2 regions of the Streptomyces sp. BHT-5-2 genome follow, and region 1 is predicted to be linked to the other one. Evidence: riboswitches for the same ligand, from Rfam matches in the RefSeq annotation. Region 1 holds a riboswitch; the other holds the start of a gene.
What was found. Region 1 has a riboswitch for S-adenosylmethionine ahead of K2224_RS26345 (aminotransferase class V-fold PLP-dependent enzyme). Riboswitches for the same ligand answer to the same signal wherever they lie in the genome.
Positions count from the first base shown of each region.

Region 1 (7,609 bases):
GGCTTCGCCCTGGGCTTCCTCTACGCGTGGGCCCGCCACGGCCGGCGGGATACTGTGGGTGCCACCAGGGACAACGGACCGTCGGCCGAGGGAGAGAGCCAGCCGTGATCACGTCGATCGTGCTGATCAAGACCAGCGTGGATCAGATCCCCGAGATCGCCGAGCGGATCGCCGCTCTGAGCGGCGTCAGCGAGGTCTACTCCGTCACCGGCGCCTACGACCTCATCGCGATGGTGCGGGTCGCCAACCACGACGACCTCGCCGACGTCATCCCCGGCCGCATCAGCAAGGTGCCCGGCGTCGCGTCGACGGAGACGCACATCGCGTTCCGCACGTATTCGCAGCATGACCTGGAGGCGGCGTTTTCCATCGGCCTGGACGCGTAGCGCTGCGCTTGGCTTGCCTCCCACGTAGTCGGCTTTCCCGCCGTAGGGGTTCGCCTTGTTGCGCCTGCGGCGCGGGTCCGCTGCGCGGGGGCTGTTCCGGCCCGCTTCGCGGGCGTTGTTGGTCCGCTGCGCGGGGCCGGTCCGCTGCGCGGGGCTGTTGGGTGCGGTGACGGGCCTCCGGGGCAGGGGGTGTGTCCGGACTGCTGCGCTTTACGTCCGGACACACCCCTGCCCCTCCGACCCGTCCCCTCCCGTGGGTGGTCATGAAAACCCATAGACGGGGCAACGGTTGCTGGGCTCCTGCGGGCTCTGGACTGAGGGGCGGCCGTCCCTCAACGAGTGACCGTCAGCCCTCAACGAGTGACCGTCAGGGGACCACTGGGGCCAGCCCTCACCCACCGTCTTTATGACCCTCAACGGGAGGGGACGGGCCGGAGGGGGTGGTGTGTGGGACGTAAAGCGCAGCAGTCCGACACACCACCCCCGCAGGCCCGGCACCGCACCCAACAGCCCCGCGCAGCGGCAACGCAATGCGCCGCAGGCGCAACAGACAAGCCACCCACGGCCGGAAGGCCGACGACGTGGGAATCAAACGGCGCTACGCGCCGGGACGCAACGGCCGTCCTCCACCTGGTAGTTCCAGCGGGCGCCCTCCGTGACGAGTTCCCGGACCGCGCGGAGGAAGCGGTCGACGTGTTCGTCGGGGGTGCCGGCGCCGAAGGAGACGCGGATCGCGTTGAGGGAGCGCTCCCCCGGTGCGGCCTCCGGGGCGCCGCATTCGCCCTGGGTCTGGGGGGCGGAGCCCAGCAGCGTGCGGACGAGCGGGTGTGCGCAGAAGAGGCCGTCGCGGACGCCGATGCCGTACTCGGCGGAGAGGGCGGCGGCGAAGTGCGAGCTGTTCCAGCCGTCGACGACGAAGGAGAGGACGCCGACCCGCGGTGCGTCGTCGCCGAAGAGGGAGAGGACGCGGACCTCCGGGACCTCGGCCAGGCCCTCCTGGACGCGGGCGATCAGCTCCCGTTCGCGGGCCACCAGGGTGTCCCAACCGGCCTCCGTGAGCGCCTTGCAGGCCGAGGCGATGGCGTAGGCGCCGATCACGTTGGGCGACCCGGCTTCGTGCCGCGCGGCGCTCTCGTGCCACTCGACGTCGACCCCGCCGTCGGGCCGCCGGGCGACCTTCCGGCTGGCGCCGCCGCCGGCCAGGTACGGCTCGGCCGCCCGGAGCCAGTCGGCACGGCCGGCCAACACCCCGGCGCCGAACGGCGCGTACAGCTTGTGGCCGGAGAAGGCGACCCAGTCGACGTCCAGGTCCACCAGGTCCAGGGGGTGGTGCGGGGCGAGCTGGGCGGCGTCGAGGACGATCCGGGCGCCGTGCGCGTGCGCCGCGGCGGCCAGTTCGCGCACCGGCCACAGTTCGCCGGTGACGTTGGAGGCGCCGGTGACGCAGACCAGCGCCGGCCCGTAGGGCTCGCGGGCGGACAGCGCCTTCTCCAGGGTGTCGACCGCCTGCCGCGGGGTGCGCGGGGCGTCGAGGTAGGTCACCGTCAGGTCCGCGCGGTGCTCCCAGGGCAGCAGCGAGGCGTGGTGCTCGGTCTCGAAGACGAACACCCGGGTGCCCTGCGGGAGCGCGGCGGCCAGCAGGTTCAGCGAGTCGGTGGTGGACCGGGTGAAGACCACCAGGTCCTCGGCGCGGCAGCCGAGGAAGTCGGCGACGGTCTTGCGGGCGTTCTCGAAGAGGTCGGTGGAGAGCTGGGAGAGGTAGCCGGCGCCGCGGTGGACGCTGCCGTAGTACGGGGCGTAGGCGGCGACGTCGTCCCAGACGCGCTGGAGGGCGGGGGCGCTGGCGGCGTAGTCCAGCGCGGCGTAGACGGCCTCGCCGCCGGTCACCAGGGGGACGAGGACGTCCCGGCCCAGAACCGGCAGCGGGGCACAGACGGAGCGGTCGGCGGCAGCGGTCGAGACAGACATGGCGAACTCCCGTGAGAAGTAAGCGAGTTCGCTGCGGCGGTGGGCGTCGCACGGCACGCGGAGGGTGCACAGGAACTGCCCGGCACGGCGTCGCAGCGTGAAGGGAAAAAGAGAAAAGGGTGCGTGGGAACGGGGCCGGCGGCCCTAACGCATTCGCTTCATCACGGGGGAACTCCCTCGGGGACCAGGATCCCTGGCGAGGGATCCGCGCTTGCCGCAGACCTCGCTGCCTGCGACCTGGTCATCACCCGGGGCACCCCGCCACGGAAGGAGGGTTGCCGGACAGCGGGCCGGGGCCTGTGTCGCTGTCACTCGTGACCTGGGCTGAATCATGCCACACGATCATCGGGGCGCAAGCCCCGGTCCGCATTCCGGACCGGGAGCCGCGTCACATCCGGCGTGCGTCAGGCGTTGCTGGCTGCCACCCAGCGGTCCAGCGTCCGCCGGGCCGCGCCCGAGTCGATCGCCTCGGCGGCCTTGCGCAGGCCGTCCCGGATCCGGTCGGTCAGCGGGGCGTCGGAGGGCTCCAGCGCGGCCAGCGCGGCCGCCGCGTTCAGCAGCACCGCGTCCCGCACCGGGCCGGTCTCGCCGTCCAGCAGCCGCCGGGCCACCTCCGCGTTGTACGACGCGTCGCCGCCGCGCAGTGCCGTCACCGGGACGAGTTCGATGCCGACGTCCCGCGGGTCGAAGGGCTCCTCGTGGACCGCGCCGTCCCGCACCACCCACACCCGGGAGGTGGCGGTGGTGGTCAGCTCGTCCAGGCCGTCGTCACCGCGGAAGACCAGGGCCGAGGAGCCGCGCTCGGCCAGCACGCCGGCCAGGATCGGCGCCATCCGGGCGTCGGCGACGCCGGTTGCCTGGGCCCTGACCCGGGCCGGGTTGGTCAGCGGGCCCAGGACGTTGAAGGTCGTCCGGATGCCCAACTGGCCGCGGGCGGCCGCCACATGCCGCAGCGCGGGGTGGAACTTGGCGGCGAAGCAGAAGGTGATCCCGGCCTCCTCCGCGACCTCCACCACCCGCCGCGGCGACAGGTCCAGATTGATCCCCAGCTTCTCCAGGACGTCCGTGGCGCCGCTGGCCGAGGACGCGGCGCGGCTGCCGTGCTTGACGACCTTGGCGCCGGTGCCGGCGACCACGATGGCCGACATGGTGGAGATGTTGACGGTGTTCGCGCCGTCACCGCCGGTGCCGACGATGTCGACGCTGGGGCCGGGCACCTCGATCAGGCTGGCGTGCGCGTACATCGTCCGGACCAGGCCGGAGATCTCCGCGACCGTCTCGCCCTTGGCCCGCAGTGCCACCGCGAAGCCGGCGATCTGGGCGTCGGTGGCCTCGCCGCGCATGATCCGGTCCATGACCCAGGCGGTGTCGTCGGCGGTGAGGTCCCGGCCGCCGAGGAGGGTGTTGAGTACGGCCGGCCAGGAGCGGTCCGCCACGTTGCCGCCGCCTGCCGGGGTCACGACGTTCATGGTCCACGCTCCTGGTTCGTCTCCTGCCTGTGCCGTCACCTTATCGACACACGGGCATGCCGGAGGGCCCCGTCCTCTACGTGGACGGGGCCCTCTGGGTGGCGTACTACCAGCGGTGCGCGTCGCCGCGCCCGCGGGGATCAGTGGTGGCCGTGGCCGCTGGTGATCTCCTTGTACTCCTCGACGGTCGGCTTGGGGATGACGTTGTCCTCGCCGTAGTAGCTCTTGGAGAGCTTGGCGCGCAGCTTCTGCGAGCGCTTGAACTTGCGCCGGACACCGTTCTCGTCGACCTCGGGACCGAGCTCGAACGGCTCGGGCTGCTCGTGCTGGGTGAGGACGTGCAGCTGCTCCTGGTCGAGCGGCTCGTGGACCTCGATGAACTCACCGTGCGGCAGGCGCTTGATGATGCCGGACTCGCGTCCGTGCAGCACCTTGTCCTTGTCGCGGCGCTGGAGACCCAGGCAGATCCGCTTGGTGGCGATGAAGGCCAGCACCGGCCCGACGAAGAACGCGATCCGGACGAACCAGGTGATCGAGTTGATCGACAGGTGGAAGTGGGTGGCCCACAGGTCGTTGCCGCCACCGATCAGCATCACGAAGTAGGCGACGAGCCAGGCCACACCGAAGCCGGTGCGGTTGGGCACGTTGCGCGGGCGGTCCAGGATGTGGTGCTCGCGCTTGTCGCCGCGGACCCAGGACTCGATGAACGGGTAGACCGCGATGGCGATCAGGACCAGCGGGAAGACCAGGATCGGGATCAGCACACCGAAGTTGATGGTGTGGCCCCAGAAGTTCCACTCCCAGCCCGGCATGACACGCACCAGGCCCTCGGCGAAGCCCATGTACCAGTCCGGCTGCGCACCGGTGGACACCTGGTCCGGCCGGTACGGGCCGATGGCCCACACGGGGTTGATGCTGGCGACCGCGGCGATCACCGAGATCACACCGAAGACCAGGAAGAAGAAGCCTCCGGCCTTGGCCATGTAGACCGGCAGCAGCGGCATGCCGACCACGTTGTTGTTGGTCTTGCCGGCACCCGGGAACTGCGTGTGCTTGTGGTAGAAGACCAGGATCAGGTGCGCCACCAGCAGGCCCAGCATGATGCCCGGCAGCAGCAGCACGTGGACCGTGAAGAACCGCGGGATGATGTCGTGACCGGGGAACTCGCCGCCGAAGATGAACATCTGCAGGTACGAGCCGATCAGCGGCATCGCCAGGATGACGCCCTCGATGAAGCGGACGCCGGTGCCGGAGAGCAGGTCGTCCGGGAGCGAGTAGCCGGTGAAGCCGGTGAACATGCCCAGGACGAACAGCAGGAAGCCGAACAGCCAGTTGACCTCACGCGGCTTGCGGAACGCACCGGTGAAGAACACCCGCATCATGTGGACCATCATCGCGGCCAGGAAGACCAGCGCCGCCCAGTGGTGGATCTGCCGGATCAGCAGGCCACCGCGCACGTCGAAGCTGATGTTCAGCGTCGACTCGAACGCCTGGGTCATCTTGATCCCGTGCATCGGCACGTAGGAGCCGTGGTAGGTGACCTCGGCCATGCTCGGGTGGAAGAACAGCGTCAGGTAGACACCGGTCAGGATGATGATGACGAAGCTGTAGAGCGCGACCTCGCCCAGCATGAAGGACCAGTGGTCCGGGAAGATCTTGCGCATGTTGGCCTTGGCCAGGCTGTAGATGCCCAGCCGGCCGTCGGCCCAGTCGGCGATCCGCTCACCCCGTGGCGCCTGGCCACGGCGCGCAGTGGTCGCGGTTGTCTCGTTACTCATCCGCGCTCCCAGAAGCTCGGGCCGACGGGCTCCGCGAAGTCGCTGACGGCTTCGAGGTAGCCGTCCTTCACCGTGATGTGCAGCTGCGGCAGGGCGTGACCGGCCGGACCGAAGATGACGCGACCGCCGTCGGAAAGGTCGAAGGTCGACTGGTGGCAGGGGCAGAGCACATGGTGCGTCTGCTGCTCGTACAGGCTGATCGGGCAACCCACGTGGGTGCAGATCTTCGAGTAGGCCACGATGCCCTCGTGCGACCAGGCGAGTTCCTGCTTGTCCTTGATGTTCTGCGGCTGGATCCGCACGAGCATCAGGGCGTCCTTGGCGATCTTGTTGGCGAAGTCCTCGTCGCTCTCCTCCAGGCCCTCGGGCTTGGCGAACGTGAGGGAGCCGACCGCGATGTCCTCGGGACGCAGCGGGAGGTTCGTCGACTGGTTGACCAGGCGGATGCCCTTCTTCCAGCCGGTGGTCCGCAGCTTCTTCTCGGGCAGCGGGCCGAGGTCGCGCAGCAGGACGACGCCGGAGAGCGGCACCAGGGCCAGCGCGCCGAACATCGTGTTGCGGATCAGCTTCCGCCGACCGAACTGCGACTCCTTGGCGCCCTCCGCGAAGTCGGCCAGAACCTTGGCCTTGACCTCGGGAGTGGCCTCGATCGGGTGCCGCTCGTCGGCGACCTCCTCGTCCGACATCAGCGTGCGGGCCCAGTGGACCGCGCCGGCGCCGATGCAGAAGAGCGCCACGCCCAGCGTCAGACCGAGCGCGAAGTTCAGGCCGCTGATGTGGCCCAGCGGGAAGATGTAGACGATCTTGTCGATCGGGATGGCCACGTACGACGCGATGAACGCGACGGTGGCGAGCATGGAGACCAGGAAGAGGAGGGCGACGGTGCGCTCGGAGCGCTTGGCGGCCCGCTCGTCGATGTCCTGGATGCGGTGCTCGTGGGGCGGCAGCCCGGGGTCGGCGAAGGGGTTGTCCGCCTTCCCCACCGTGCCCTCGTGAGCCGTCTCCCGCTCACTGGGAAGGTTTTCTTCTGTCTCACTCATGACTTCTTGGCCTTCGTAGTCCGGGCTGCGACCCAGATGGCGACCGCGACACACGCGCCCAGGCCGAAGATGTAGCCGAAGAGACCTTCGGTCACCGGGCCCAGACCACCGAGTTCCATACCGCCGGGGCTCGCGGTCTTGTCGCCGTTGACGGCACCGAGGTACGCGACGATGTCCTTCTTGTTCTGCGGGCTCAGCGTGCCGTCACCGAAGGAGGGCATGTTCTGCGGGCCGGTCTGCATGGCCTCGTAGATGTGCTTGGGGTCCACGCCCTCGAGCGTCGGTGCGAACTTGCCGTTGGTGAGGGCGCCGCCCTTACCGGTGAAGTTGTGGCACTGCGCGCAGTTGGTGCGGAACAGCTCGCCGCCCTTGGCGACGTCGGCGCCGTCCGCGCTGTACTGCGACTTGTCGGGCACGGACGGGCCCGGGCCCAGCGACGCGACGTAGGCCGCGAGCTGGTCGATCTGGGCGTTGCTGTAGATGTTCCGCTTCCGCGGCACCTGGGCGCCGGGCTGCTGGGCCGGCATGCGGCCGGTGCCCACCTGGAAGTCGACGGCGGCGGCGCCCACGCCGACCAGGCTCGGGCCGTCGGAGGTGCCCTGACCGCCGGTGCCGTGGCAGCTTGCACAGCCCACGGCGAAGAGCTTCTTGCCCTCCTTGATGGCAAGAGACTGGGCGGTGTCATCGGCTTGAGCCTTGTCCGCCGGCGCGAACGCGGCGTACAGCCCCCCAGTGACCGCCAGCGCGAAGAGTAGGACGACGAGCGCCGCCAGCGGATGGCGCCGTCGTGCGGAGAGCTTTTTCACGGATTACCCCGGTGTCAGGATCTTCTGCGTCGATGCTTTGGCTATGTCTGTCCGATATGCGGTTCCGGTCCGATTCCGGTCGGACCTGTTACCGAATCAGGTAGATCGTGGCGAAGAGGCCGATCCAGACGACATCGACGAAGTGCCAGTAGTAGGACACGA
Region 1 is NZ_CP081496.1:5,946,879-5,954,487, forward strand. It holds gene K2224_RS26335 (rhomboid family intramembrane serine protease) at 1-108, shown strand, start outside; gene K2224_RS26340 (Lrp/AsnC family transcriptional regulator) at 105-386, shown strand; gene K2224_RS26345 (aminotransferase class V-fold PLP-dependent enzyme) at 975-2,354, opposite strand; SAM riboswitch class IV at 2,557-2,674, opposite strand; gene trpD (anthranilate phosphoribosyltransferase) at 2,759-3,823, opposite strand; gene K2224_RS26355 (ubiquinol-cytochrome c reductase cytochrome b subunit) at 3,964-5,601, opposite strand; gene K2224_RS26360 (ubiquinol-cytochrome c reductase iron-sulfur subunit) at 5,598-6,641, opposite strand; gene K2224_RS26365 (c-type cytochrome) at 6,638-7,447, opposite strand; gene K2224_RS26370 (heme-copper oxidase subunit III) at 7,536-7,609, opposite strand, start outside.

Region 2 (7,609 bases), 3.8 Mb from region 1:
GACGCACGCCCCGGCCCCGGGGAAGCACAGGACCAGGGCGAAGGACAGCGCACTACGGCGCGGGGCGGAACAGCACTCCACCGCCACCGCTCCCCCACGACAGAAGGCCCGCAGCCCCGTTCACCGGGGTTGCGGGCCTTCTGCCGACGATGCAGTCGGCCGCCGCCTCAGGCGGTGACCCGGACCATGTCCGCCTGTGGCCCCTTCTGGCCCTGCGAGATCTCGAACTCGACCCGCTGACCCTCCTCAAGGGTGCGGTAACCGTCCATCTGGATCGCGCTGTAGTGGACGAATACATCCGCACCACCGTCGACCGCGATGAAGCCGTACCCCTTCTCCGCGTTGAACCACTTGACGGTGCCCTGAGCCATGCCTAACTCCCCTATTACTGGCCCTTGCGCAGGACCGCACTTCGCGGACCCGGGTCAGACCTCACCCCCCGGGAATGCCCGTGGGGTGTGCGCCGGAACGCGTCGACCGCCGCTGAATGTATCTGGACCAATGCCCAGCGCAACAGGTCAATCGGACGAGAATTCTGGCGCCGGGGAAACGGCCGTATACGCTCAAATGGCGTTATTGCAGCCTGATTCGGGCCGGGAATATGCCGCACAACCGACAAAACGCGCACACAACTTGCGCACAAGTCACCGCGATCTCATATGCGTTCGGCATGCACGCGGGGATAACCGGAGGGGGATCGCCTCAATGGTATCCCCTTTCACCACACGGAATTGCCCCGTCCGTTTAGGTCGGACGGGGCAAATTCCAGTCAGTGCAGAGAAGAGTTGGCGCAAATGCGATCCGTTTCGTTCCGTGTCGATCCGTGTCGTTCCGCGCCGTGCACCCTCGGGCGGGTCAGCAGCCGCCGGCGACCGCCGGGATGATGGAGACGCCCGCCCCGTCCGGGGTCGGCGTCTGCAGGCCCTGCTCGAAGCGGACGTCGTCGTCGTTGACGTAGACGTTCACGAAGCGGCGCAGCTTGCCGGCGTCGTCGAGCACGCGGGCGGCGATGCCCTGGTGGTTCTGCTCCAGGTCGGCGATCACCTCGGAGAGGGTCGCGCCCTCGGCGGTGACCTCGGCCTCGCCGCCGGTGTACGTGCGCAGGATGGTGGGGATGCGGACCTTGACGCTCATGGTTGATGCCTTCCGGGGCTACGGGAGTGGGAGTCGGGGGCGGGCGGGGCCCGGCTCAGCCGGCCAGGCCGGCCGCGCGGAACGCGTCCAGGTCCGGCCGGATGGTGGCGGTGGGCCCGGAGGCGACGGCGTCGAGGGTCTTCAGGCCGTCGCCGGTGTTCAGCACCACGGTGGTCAACGACGGGTCCAGGACGCCGTTCTCGATGAGCTTCCTGGTGACGCCGACGGTCACGCCGCCCGCGGTCTCCGCGAAGATCCCCTCGGTGCGGGCCAGCAGCTTGATCGCGTCCACGACCTGCGGGTCGGTGACGTCCTCGACGGCACCGCCGGTGCGGCGCGCGATGTCGAGCACGTACGGGCCGTCCGCGGGGTTGCCGATCGCCAGGGACTTGGCGATGGTGTTCGGCTTCTGCGGCCGGACGACCTCGTGGCCGGCCTTGAAGGCCGCGGAGACCGGGGAGCAGCCCTCGGCCTGGGCACCGAAGATCCGGTACGGGCGGTCCTCGACGAGGCCGAGGGCGATCAGCTCCTTCAACCCCTTGTCGATCTTGGTGAGCTGGGAGCCGGAGGCGACCGGGATGACGATCTGGTCCGGCAGCCGCCAGCCCAGTTGCTCGCAGATCTCATACGCCAGCGTCTTGGAGCCCTCGCCGTAGTAGGGGCGGAGGTTGACGTTGACGAAGCCCCAGCCCTCGCCGAGCGGGTCGCCGATGAGCTCGGAGCAGAAGCGGTTGACGTCGTCGTAGTTGCCGTCGATGGCGACGAGGTCGCCGCCGTAGACCGCGGCCATCACGACCTTGCCGGGCTCCAGATCGTGCGGGATGAAGACGCAGGACTTGAAGCCCGCGCGGCGCGCCGCGGCGCCGACCGCGCCGGCCAGGTTGCCGGTCGAGGAGCAGGAGAGGGTGGTGAAGCCGAAGGCGCGGGCGGCCTCGACGGCGATCGCGACGACCCGGTCCTTGAAGGAGTGGGTGGGGTTGCCGGAGTCGTCCTTGACGTACAGGCCGCCGGTGACGCCGAGCTCGGCGGCGAGCCGGTCGGCCTTGACGAGCTTGGTGCAGCCGGGGTTGAGGTTGGGCTTGTCGGCCACGTCGGCGGGGACGGGCAGCAGCGGGGCGTAGCGCCAGATGTTGTCGGGGCCGGCCTCGATCCGCTTGCGCAGGCCCTCGGGGTCGCCGGTGGGGAGGTCGTAGGCGATTTCCAGCGGGCCGAAACACTCCTGGCAGGCGAAGATCGGGCCGAGCGGGAAGCGCTCGCCGCATTCGCGGCAGGAGAGTGCGACGGCGGGACCGAGTGCGACGGAAGCGGTGGGTTCGGTTGCTTGCACAGCCATGGAGGCGAGGCCCTTTCTCCTCATCTTCCTCACGACGCATCTCGCCGTGAGACGGATTTGGCACCTTCCCTAGCCGAGAGCCTCGCGCGCGCCGGGTGTCGGCTGCGGAGATCGGCTGGAGGGTTGCCGGGGCTTCAACGGGCCGTGTCCCTCTGCCCCTCTGGATGAGCGGTATGGCGCTGGGCGGACCCAGGCGTTTGTCGCGTGGCGACCCCGACATGCGGCGGTCGTCCGCGTTGTTCAAGACTGTAACCGAAGGCACTCGCCGTTGAGATAGTCGTCCGGTCCGCGAGATGGATCACATAACGGGCTTCCGTTCGGGGGCCGCCGAGGAGAGTCGTAGACGTGCTGGAAGAAGTGGAGCGCTGGCTGGCCGGCCGCTCCTGGTCCGCCGCGGACCGCCCCCTGGAGCAGTTGCTGGAGGCCAAGCGCCAGACGGGGCGGACGGTCAGTGTGGTGCTGCCGGCGCTCGACGAGGAGGCGACGGTCGGCACGATCGTCGCGGCGATCCGCGCCGGTCTGATGACCCCGGAGGTGCCGCTGGTCGACGAGCTGGTGGTGCTGGACTCGGGCTCGACCGACCGGACGGCGGAGGTCGCCGCGGCGGCCGGCGCCCGGGTGGTCCACCGGGACAGCGTGCTGCCGCGGATTCCGGCGCTGCCCGGCAAGGGCGAGGTGTTGTGGCGGTCGCTGCTGGTGACCGAGGGCGACATCGTCTGCTTCGTCGACGCCGATCTGCGGGAGTTCTCCACCGCGTTCGTCTCGGGGATCGTCGGGCCGCTGCTGACCGATCCGGAGATCCAGTTCGTCAAGGCGATGTACGACCGGCCGCTGGACACCGGGGAGGGCCGGGCGCCGGCGGCGGGCCAGGGCGGCAGGGTGACCGAGCTGGTCGCCCGGCCGCTGCTCAATCTGCACTGGCCGCAGTTGGCCGGGTTCGTACAGCCGCTGGGCGGGGAGTACGCGGCGCGCCGTTCGTTGCTGGAGCGGCTGCCGTTCCCGGTGGGCTACGGGGTGGAGCTGGGGCTGCTGGTGGACTCCCTGCACACGGTCGGGCTGGATGCCCTCGCGCAGGTGGACGTGGGGGTGCGCAGGCACCGGCACCAGGGCGACCAGGCGCTCGGCCGGATGGCCGCCGCCATCTACCGCACCGCCCAACTCCGGCTGGCGCGCGGCCACTTGGTCCGTCCCCGGCTGACGCAGTTCGAGCGCGGCGAGAACGGTTTTGCGCCGCGGACGACGGAGGTGGACACCGAGGAGCGGCCGCCGATGGCCGAAATCCCCGAGTACGCGGAGCGCCGGGCGGCCTAGGCGAGAGGCGCGATCCGTACGTTTGCGCGGATCGGTGACGGGTTAATGTCGCGACATGGTCTCCGAGCGCAGTGCGGTCCAGCCAGGTGCCGAGGTCCTCGTCGCGTCGAACCGCGGGCCCGTTTCGTATGCCCTGGGGGCGGGCGGGGGGCTGACCGCCAAGCGGGGCGGCGGGGGGCTGGTGTCGGGACTGTCGGCGATCGGGCCGGAGACAGACGCGGTGTGGGTGTGTTCCGCGCTGGGGGACGGTGACCGGGAGGCGGTGCGGCGGACCGGCGGCGGGCTGGATGTCGCGGACACCGGTGGACAGCGTGTCCGGATGCTGGACATCCCGGGGGAGGTGCACGCCGCGGCCTACAACGGCGTCGCCAACTCGGTGCTGTGGTTCGTCCACCACATGCTCTACCAGACGCCGCTGGAGCCGGTGTTCGACGTGGATTTCCGGGGGCAGTGGGCCGCGTACGAGGCGTACAACGCGGCGTTCGCGACGGCGCTGGCGGACGCCGCGGGCCCGGGTGCGGCGGTGCTGGTGCAGGACTACCACCTGGCGCTGGTGCCGGGGCTGCTGCGCGAGCTGCGGCCGGACGTCCGGATCGCGCACTTCTCGCACACCCCGTGGGCACCGCCGGAGTACTTCGCGATGCTGCCCGACGACGTCCGGCGGCAACTGCTGCTGGGCATCCTGGGCGCCGACCGGGCGAACTTCCTGACCGAGCGGTGGGCGCGGGCGTTCACGGCGTGCTGCGCGGCGACGCTGGGGCCGGACTGCACGGTGCAGCGGCCGCGGCACGAGCCGCCCGTCGTGATCGCGGCGGCGCCCGGCCGGGAGGCGCACCGGACCCGGATCGGGGTCCACGGGCTGGGGGCGGACGCGGAGTTCCTGCGGGAGCGGTCGCGGCGGCCGGACGTGGCGGAGCGGATGGCTGCGCTGCGCGAGCAGATCGGCGGGGCCGACCGGAAGACGATCGTCCGGGTGGATCGCACGGAGCTGTCCAAGAACATCGTGCGCGGGCTGCTGGCCTTCCGGCGGCTGCTGGCGGACCGGCCGGAGTGGCGCGAGCGGGTGGTGCACCTGGCGTTCGCCTACCCCTCGCGGCAGGACCTGGCGGTCTACCGCGACTACACCGCGCAGGTCGGCAGCCTCGCCGAGGAGATCAACGCGGAGTACGGGACGGCCGCCTGGCAGCCGGTGCTGCTGCACGTCGAGGACGACTTCGCGCGGTCGCTGGCGGCGTACCGGCTGGCCGACGTGGCGCTGGTCAACCCGATCCGGGACGGTATGAACCTCGTCGCGAAGGAGGTCCCGGTGGTCTCCGACGCGGGGTGTGCGCTGGTCCTCTCCCGGGAGGCCGGCGCCTGGGAGGAGCTGGGCACGGACGCGCTGACGGTCAACCCCTACGACGTGGCGCAGACGGCCGAGGCGCTGCACACCGCGCTGGTCATGCCGGAGGAGGAGCGGGCCGCGCGCACCGGCCGGCTGGCCGCGGCGGCGACCGCGCTGCCGCCCGCGCGGTGGTTCCTGGAGCAGCTGCGGGCGCTGGCGGAGTGACCGGCCCGGGCGGGTGCCCCGCCGGTTGATCGTCCGCGGGCGGGGCTAGCGTGGTGGATCGTGACACTGACAACGCTTGCTTCGCCGGTGGCCGCTTCGGCGCTGCCGGAGCTGACCGCCGGGCGGCTGCTCGGCAGCTGGCGGCCGGACCCGTACGCGCTCGTGCTGATCCTCGTGCTTGCCGGCCTCTACGCCTGGGGTGTGGTGCGGCTGGTGCGGCGCGGGGAGCGCTGGCCGGTGGCCCGGGTGGTGGCGTTCGCCGGGTTGGGCCTGGGCTCGATCGCGGTGGCGACGATGTCGGGGCTGGCGGTCTACGACCATGAGCTGTTCTGGCCGGCAGCGGTGCAGAACATCGTGCTGGATCTCGTGGCGCCGCTGGGGCTGGCGCTGGGCGATCCGCTGTCGCTGGTGCTGCGGGCGCTGCCGCAGGAGCGGCCGGCGGCCCGTCGGCTGCGTGCGGCGGTCTCCGGCCGGCTGGTCCGTTTCCTGACGTTCCCGCTGGTCAGCACGGTTCTGGTGCTCTCCTCCGAGCTGGCGATCTACTTCACGCCGTACTTTCCGACGGCGCTGCGGCACGGTCCGCTGCACGAGTTGATGTATCTGCAACTGCTCGTCACCGGGAGCCTGTTCGTGCTGCCGATGCTCACCCGGGAGGAGCTGCTGCCGTCGTGGTGCAGCCATCCGGTGCGGGCGCTGCTGGTGCTGGTGGACGGGCTGGTGGACGCGGTGCCCGGGGTGGTGGTGATGACCAGCGGGACGATGATCGCGGGCGGCTGGTACGCGTCGCAGCACCGGCCGTGGGATCCGAGTCCGCAGCAGGACCAGATGATCGGCGGCGGGTTGATGCTGACCATCGCCGAGCTGGTCGGGCTGCCGTTCCTGATCGCGGTGTTCGCGGAGTGGGTGCGCGAGGAGCGGCGGCGGACGCGGGTGCTGGACGCCCGGCTGGACCGGGAGCTGGCGGTGGCCGCGCCCACGGCGGCGGCCCCGGCGGCGGACGTGGCGACGCCCGCGGCGACGGGCCCGGCGGCGGGCGAAGCGGCCGTTCCGCAGCCGGAGTTGATGCGGCCGTGGTGGGAGACCGACCGGGGCGAGGTCGGCGAACGGTTCCGGCGGGGGCGGTAGGGCCATCGCGCCGTCCGCCCCCGGAGGTTCCCCCGTGCCTCCGTGCCGCGGCTGCGGCGGGCCGGAGTGGGGTAGTCCTTATCCCATGGCAATCAACTCACGGGCACGCTCCGCACGGTGGGCCGCGATCGCGGCCGCCACCGTCCTGGCGGCCACGGTCGCCGGATGTTCGTCCGGCAAGAGCGGCACCGACCCGAAGGGCGGCTCCTCGGCGTCCGGGTCGGCATCCGGGTCCCCCTCCGCGCCGTCCGGGTCGATACCCGTCGGCGCCGGGCCGCAGTCGGCGTACACGGTGCAGAAGCAACCCGCCCCCGGCTCCTGCCACTTCCGCTACACCGCCGACAAGCAGCCGCTGCCCGACCCCAAGTGCACCCCCGGGGCCACCAACCCCAAGGTCACCCCGCAGACGCTGAAGACCACGATCTGCCGGAGCGGCTACACCAAGGACATCCGGCCGCCGGTGAGCATCACCGGCCGCGAGAAGACCGCCAACGCCAAGTCCTACGGCTACACGAGCTCGTTGCACGACGCCGAGTACGACCACCTCATCAGCCTCCAGCTGGGCGGCGACCCCAACGACCCGCGCAACCTCTGGGTCGAGCCGCCGTCCCCCGGACACAAGCCGGGCGCCGGGCCCAACAACCCCAAGGACGGCGTGGAGAACAAGCTCAAGGCCGCCATCTGCTCCGGCAAGGCCGATCTGGGCAAGGCGCAGCAGGCCATCGCGCACGACTGGACGACGGCGCTGTCCTCCCTGGGCCTCAAGGAGTAGCCGAACCCTCCCCGTCGGCGCCCTCGATGCGGTCGGCGAGGGCGCCGAGCAGGGCCACCACGCCCTTCGGGCCGTCGACGACCAGGTCGGCGCGGTCGGCCAGTTCGGTGACCTCGCTGCTGCCGCTGCACACCAGGACGCCGCCGGTCGCCTCCGAGCGCAGCTTCTCGACGGCGGCGAAGGCGGCGAGGTCGCCGAGGTCGTCGCCGGCGTAGAGGACGACGGCGGCGCCGGTCTCCTCGACCCACTGGGCGAGCGCGACGCCCTTGTCCATGCCGGGCGGGCGCAGCTCCAGCACCAGCCGGCCCGGTTCGACGATCAGGCCGTGGCGTTCGGCGAGCGCGGTGAGCGGTTCCCGGAGCTGCTCGAAGGCGCGCTGGGGGTC
Region 2 is NZ_CP081496.1:2,120,289-2,127,897, reverse strand. It holds gene K2224_RS09490 (cold-shock protein) at 168-371, opposite strand; gene K2224_RS09485 (MoaD/ThiS family protein) at 856-1,134, opposite strand; gene thrC (threonine synthase) at 1,190-2,467, opposite strand; SAM riboswitch class I at 2,485-2,638, opposite strand; gene K2224_RS09475 (glucosyl-3-phosphoglycerate synthase) at 2,813-3,778, shown strand; gene K2224_RS09470 (trehalose-6-phosphate synthase) at 3,834-5,327, shown strand; gene K2224_RS09465 (cytochrome c oxidase assembly protein) at 5,388-6,452, shown strand; gene K2224_RS09460 (hypothetical protein) at 6,538-7,224, shown strand; gene otsB (trehalose-phosphatase) at 7,214-7,609, opposite strand, start outside.
Region 2: it holds a riboswitch for S-adenosylmethionine, as region 1 does, so the genes downstream of both, thrC (threonine synthase) here and K2224_RS26345 (aminotransferase class V-fold PLP-dependent enzyme) in region 1, are expected to answer to the same signal.